One region of the Paenibacillus sp. 203 genome, then DNA from elsewhere that is predicted to be linked to it. Evidence: riboswitches for the same ligand, from Rfam matches in the RefSeq annotation. Region 1 holds a riboswitch; the other holds the start of a gene.
The links. Region 1 has a riboswitch for cyclic di-GMP ahead of WA407_RS17040 (transglutaminase-like domain-containing protein). Riboswitches for the same ligand answer to the same signal wherever they lie in the genome.
Positions count from the first base shown of each region.

Region 2: another riboswitch for cyclic di-GMP. It lies ahead of WA407_RS10375 (glycosyl hydrolase); the one in region 1 lies ahead of WA407_RS17040 (transglutaminase-like domain-containing protein).

Region 1 covers NZ_JAXCHD010000007.1:33,038-36,464, forward strand. The annotation lists gene WA407_RS17035 (collagen binding domain-containing protein) at 1-554, opposite strand, end outside; gene WA407_RS17040 (transglutaminase-like domain-containing protein) at 925-1,638, opposite strand; cyclic di-GMP riboswitch class I at 1,747-1,828, opposite strand; cyclic di-GMP riboswitch class I at 1,867-1,945, opposite strand; gene WA407_RS17045 (helix-turn-helix transcriptional regulator) at 2,053-2,928, opposite strand.
Region 2 covers NZ_JAXCHD010000004.1:220,104-223,530, forward strand. The annotation lists gene WA407_RS10370 (sugar phosphate nucleotidyltransferase) at 272-1,648, shown strand; cyclic di-GMP riboswitch class I at 1,804-1,884, shown strand; gene WA407_RS10375 (glycosyl hydrolase) at 1,898-3,427, shown strand, end outside.

The DNA.
Region 1 (3,427 bases):
ACATTAGAGTGGCTTTCCACGTAATCATTAAAAGTCATAATTACTTTACCTTGGCGGTCTACGGTGAAATGACCAACTTCTCCATCCGTATTCGTCAGAGGAGATGTAATGTCTGTGTAAATTTGAAATTGCTCAGGTAATTGAAAGGTAAAGGTGTCTCCAGCTTTATACGTATGGTTCGGCAGCTCCCATTCATACCCTAAATGGATGGCGGAGCCAATATCAATACGACTATCGGGATTATACACTGCATCAATAACACTTCCAGAGGAATCTGTGAGGGTTAGCTTGGTTAAAATACTTTCCTGAGTTGCCCTCACTTCAGAAGTTGAACTGGCAGTTGCCTCAACGGCTGGAGCCGGGACAGCAGGTGGGATGTTAATAGGCTCTGAGGGCTTTGGATATACATCGTTAGTCACACTCTGAACCGGATCGGTTCCTGGGGTCACTGGCAGAGCAGAGTCGGGATTTTGTGCATAGGCTTGTGTTGTACTGAATAAGCATTGCAAAAAGAGCAATAACGCAACAACTGCTGTATTCCATTTTTTTCTCATATGGTAAACAAATCTCCTATTCTTAAAATACTTTTATTTAGCGGCTAATGATTATTCCTTCGAGGTCAAGAGGGCTGTATTTATATATTCATCAATCATTCATCTGATGCTATGTTAGCCGCATTGATTTCTTGTTCATAATTTATGGAAATTTACATTCGGGGATGAATATTACCTCCTTTAGTCCCGAAATTAGGATAATGGGTTAGACCTCAATGTCTTTCTGGACTAGAATACATGCCACATCTCAACAATTTCTCAACAAGGATAGAAAAAGAGCCTTGATCATGTGATCAAGGCTCTACAAGAAATGTAGTTCTATTTCTTCATTTTTTAATTTTTTAAAATAATATTAATAAAAACATTGATATTAATATTGCTTTGTTTTAATGTATTTGGAGGGATCTTTGATCATTTCGAATTTTTGTTTACCCTTATACAGTGCTGCATCTACTGTAGTGTCTACGACCACCCATTGATTGTCGATGTAGACCTCGTTCCAAGCATGGTAAGTGTCCACGTAGGAAGATTTGCCCATAACCAGCTTGGTTGGTACATCTACACTTCGTAACATAGCAGCCATCAGTGAAGCATAACCATAGCAAATATCTTTTTGCGAGCTTAACGTACGATCAATTTGCGGTAGATAGTCAGTCGTTAAGGCGAAGGCCTGATTGGAGTCGTACTTGATATGACTAATGACGTAATCATAAATTTTTTGAAGCTTCTCACGATCCGTTGTTGCGCCTTGGGTTAATTCATGGGCTTTTTGAATCGCTTGATTAGTACCGCTCCAGTTAATATTTTGAACGGAATTGAGGTATACCGCTTTGCTATCGTTTAGCTTTAACTCGATCGTATCTTGTCCTATCACTTTATATTGATTACCATTAAGCTGTTCCAAAATACTGATGCTATAGTTCCCATTACCCATCTGGAGAGGGAATACTTCTTCGGACTTTCCGGGTGTCAGATTATAAGAGTATTTTTGCGCATCTTTTGTAACCAAAATCTTGGTTTTAATGTTAGGTTTAACGGAGTAACGCACACTGACCGTCCCATGATTTACATTGTTTTGATCCAACCATACAACACTATCAGCAGCGTAAATTGTCGAATTTAAGAGTATTGCGGATAGCATGAAAAATAGGAGAAGTGTGGAAAATATCATTTTCCCCATAAAAAACTTCCTTTCGGTGGCCAGGCTGCCATCATAAATAGAAGGCCCTATAGCTTTGCGTCCCTGCCTTTCGACAGGTTTGCCATTTCGTATAAAGTTTTCGAAAAAAAAGCACGACAAAAAGCCACTTCAACCGGTAGCTGGCTGCCATCATACAGAAGGCCCTGTAGCTTTGCGTCCTTGTCTTTCGACAAGTTTGCCATTTATCCTGAATAGCTTGTATATTTATTCTATCAGTTAGGTACTCTATTAGGCAAGTTTAAATCTCAAATTTTCGCTATTTATCGACAAAACAAGCTTGCAGATTATACATAAGACCTATTTTATACGGTTTCCCCATTTTTTGCGATAGGAATGAGGCGTTTCTCCAATGTGCTCTTTGAACAGATTGATAAAATGACTTGTGTTGGGAATGCCCACATATTGTGCGATGTCTACAATAGCTACATCACTAGTTTTAAGCCAGCCTTGAGCAGCCGTGATACGAACATTAATAAGATACTCAATAGGGGAAAAGCCAATCTGTTTTTTAAAGTTTTTAGCCAGGTTGAACTTGTTTAGAGCGAACATGTCTGCAAGTGAATCCAGCGTGATCCGTTCACAATAGGATTGATCCAGATATTGCTTTACCTTGCGCACCTCTGCGGTTCCATCTGAATTCGCGTTGGGATTGGTGTAGGGGTACTGCAAAATAATCGTTAACAAGTCAACGATTAGCCTGGATGAGAGCAGTTCAGAGGATAAGCTTCTTTCTGGCTGTACCTGTAATAAGGTGTACAGCTTGTCCAATACTGCACTTGAATCCTTTAGTGAGATTACGGGCTTATTGTGTTTATCGAATTGTTCATAGAAATGGTCAATAAGATTGCCATGTAGATTCACACTAATAAACTCCCATGTCTTCTGACAGGAAGTTTTGTACTGTACATATTCTTCACAATTAATAAAAAGCATATCATGAGGTTTCAATATATAATCCTTGTCTCGATATTGCAATTCCCCCCTTCCAGACAGGGTGAAAAGGAGCAAAAAAGAGGTGAGCTTTTGTCGTTCCATTACATAAGCATCTGTTTTGAAATAGCCTATTTCCTGTATATAGAAGAGGGATTTTTTAGCGAAAGAAGAGGGTGTACATATAATTGCAACTGGATCTTCACTCCAGACATACTGGGCATTTTTTTGGTTTGTTGTCATATCCAATTCCTTTACAAAAAAACAATTTTAGTAAGATAATTGTAGTTTGTTTTACGAATATCCTTTTAGAACCGGAGTCCCTATTTACAAAGGTTATTTTATCACATTAAAGTAATTCATGTAGCGATTAGGGACTGAACAATATATAACAAATATAACATAAAGTACCTATTTGAAAAGGATGAGGCTGGGGAAAATTAGTTTCTTCAATGAATATACCATAGTCTTGCAATTCCACTTTCTGAGTTATATATCCTTTCGGTATCGGGAAAAATGGGACCATATTTCGACAAAATGATTCAAAGGGCTCATTTTGCTAGAAAATAGTTATAGCTTTATTGTGGAGATTTTGTTCACGAAAATGTATGGATAAGTGTGGTTATGCGAACTTAATTTAAGAAAATGTGAAAATTTTGAATATCATGCAATTTGTTCGCAAGAGAGTACAGTGACCTTTGGTATCTGTACAGGCAATGATATGATGGTACTACAGAAGTAA
Region 2 (3,427 bases), on a different contig from region 1:
AGGCTGACCGGACTTAATAATGTCCGGTCGTGCCTTTTGCACCACAAGGTATGATCGGGTATGATGCATTTTTGAGTAGCGCAGGGATGGATTTGAATCTGGAGAAGCGGAGCGTTCGCCTTTGATGTGGTATTCTTACATTTAAATGTCTTATACAATCCAAAGAATCCCACGGCAACAGCGATCGTAAGATCAAATCCAGTCCGTAGCGGGTAGTCAACTCATCATTCAGAACGATCATCCAACCAATATAGAGAGGAAGTGGAGAGTTATGAAGCTCGTACTTTTGTCTGGTGGTTCCGGTAAAAGATTATGGCCTTTGTCCAACGATTCCCGTTCCAAACAATTTTTGAAGGTACTGGAGAGCCCGGAGGGGATTTCGGAATCCATGGTACAGCGGGTATGGAGACAATTGGGAGACAACGGATTATCAGAATCCTCGTTTATTGCGACAGGGAGAGCACAGGTCGAAATGATCCAGAGTCAGGTCGGGCCGAATACGCGCATCATTGTTGAGCCGGAACGCAGAGACACCTTTCCTGCGATTGCGCTGACAGCGACTTATCTATATTCCATTGCTGGTGTTTCCCCTGATGAAATTATAGCTATATTGCCTGTAGATCCTTATGTTGAGGATGCTTTCTTCGCTTCCGTAGCCCAGCTGGAACATACACTCCAGGAGAGTGAAGGCAAGCTTGCTTTAATCGGGGTTGTCCCTTCCTATCCTTCAGAGAAATATGGTTACATTATTCCGAAAAACGATGCCACCCAAGGTAGCACTGGCTACCGCGAAGTGAGCCATTTTCAAGAGAAACCCGACCGGGAGCAGGCGGAGCGTCTGATTGAACGCAATGCTCTATGGAACTGCGGGGTTTTTGCATTCAAATTAAGTTATTTGCTGGATATCTTGGCATCCAAGGGTTTGCCGCTGAATTATGAAGAAATGCAAAAGCAATACGCATCTCTGGAAAAAATCAGCTTTGACTATGAAGTAGTCGAGAAGGAAAAGGATATCGTAGTTCTTCCGTATGATGGTTTTTGGAAGGATTTGGGCACCTGGAATACGCTCACAGAAGAAATGTCTAATCAACAAGTGGGCAGAGGTGTAGTAACGGAGGATTGCGTCAATACGAGTCTTATTAACGAGTTAGACATTCCTGTGGCGATCATTGGAACGAATGATCTGATTGTAGCTGCTAGCCCGGATGGTATTCTTGTGACCAATAAGGCTGAAAGTCCTCGCATTAAGGAAGTGCTCAAGGCTCATGATCAGCGTCCAATGTATGAAGAACGTCGTTGGGGGCAGTATCGGGTTGTGGATTATGTCAAATATGACGAGGGTAACGAGGTATTGACCAAACGAATCCGCGTACGGAAAGGCAAAAATATCAGCTATCAGCTTCATTTCAAACGGAGTGAAATTTGGACCATTATTAGTGGTGAGGCGGAAATTATTTTGAATGAGAAGCTGCACAAAGTAAAAGCTGGTGATGTAGTTCGCATTCCTGAAGGAACGAAGCATAGCATTTTGGCTGTGACCGATGTGGATTTTATTGAGGTGCAGACTGGTTCTGAATTGGTTGAAGAGGATATTGTACGCTTTTGTATGGATTGGAATGAAATTTCCCGTCACCAATTTATCTCATAATTGTTTTCGTAAAAACGAAAAAAAGACGAATTCATGAAAATTCATAGCCCGAACTGTCGAAATTGGGCGAAAACCTGTAAATTCATGAACATGACCTATTAAATTTTGGTAAAAAAAAGTCGATACTTAGGGTAAGAAGGAATCCAAACTCCTTCCAACGATAAACGCAGCCCTGTCGAAAGGCAGGTACGCAAAGCTAAAGGGCCTTCTACAAGGATGGCAGCCTGGCTACCGAAAGGAAGAGCGAAAGTGAGATTCTATTTTATTCCTCTGTATCGACTGATACGTCATGTACTCCCCGTTGTTATGCTTTTTTCATTGTTGCCCGTCGGTTTTGGTGATTCTCTGTCTGTGGCGAATGCCGCTTCATTACAACCTGTTAATTCGGACGCTTCTACTCAGGCCCGTGAACTATACAATTATTTACTCAACATCTCAGGGAAAAAAATAGTCACCGGTCAGCATGATTATTTGGAAAGTCCGGATGAATTAAGTAACAAGGTCCAAAAAATCAGTCAGGCATATGTTGGTCTGCACGGCTATGAGATGGGTGCCATCTCTGGTCAATCCGACACTACAGAAGCAGCACAACGTAAAAATGTCGTCGATAGTGCTATCCGTTGGAGCAGATCCGGTGGTATTGTGACGATGACTTTTCATGAAGCGCTACCGGGTAGGCCACTGACTTGGGCCAATGTACAGGCGAAAGTAAGTCAGGCAGAGTTCAACAAATACGTGACCCCAGGTACTACGCAGTATAACCTCCTCATTGCCGATCTGGATAAGGTCGCTGTATCATTAAAGCAGCTTCGTGATGCAGGGGTTCCGGTTTTGTGGAGACCTTACCACGAAATGAATGGTGACTGGTTCTGGTGGGGAAACAAAACTAATTTTAATCAGCTATGGAATATCATGTACGACCGTTTTACAAACACACATCAATTGAACAATCTGCTGTGGGTATGGAGTCCGAATGCGCCCAATTCGTATACCGTCCCGTATACCCCGAAATACCCGGGGGATGACAAAGTGGACATTTTGGCAGTAGACATTTACAACAATGATTTTAAGCAAAGTCATTACGAAGGTCTGCTCGGGCTGGCACGGAATAAGCCGATTGCTATTGGGGAGCACGGTGAGATGCCTAGTTCTGAGGTGTTGCAGGCTCAGCCTAAATGGGTATACTCCATGACTTGGGGCAAGATGCTGACCGAGAATAACACAACAAACCAAATACAGGATTATATGAATGATTCGAAGAGTTTGACACGGGATGATGTGAAAAATGGGCTGGCAGCAATCGAACAACCTGGGACAGATGTACCGACCTTACCGGACGAGGGACAAAGTGAGCCTATCCCGGCTCCGACTCCTCCTTCCGTCCCTGATGTGGTATATGTGAACGGGCTGCAGGGCGAATATTTTAACAATATGAATTTGAATGGAAGTCCTGCTTTGATCCGTACAGATAGCAAGCTGGACTACAACTGGCGCGCCATTGCAGCTGATCCAAAGGTGAATGCCGATCAGTTCTCGGTTCGCTGGACGGGGAAAATCAAACCACAATATAGCGAGACCTATACGTTCACAACGATATCCGATGATGGTATTCGCGTATGGGTAGACGGCAAGTTGGTGATTGACAGCTGGTTCAAACAAAGCTGGACGGAGCGTAAAGGCAGTATTACTTTGGAAGCAGGCAAAATGGTAGATTTAAAAGTGGAATACTATGATGAAAAAGGCGACGCGATGGCACGTCTAATGTGGGAAAGTCAGCAT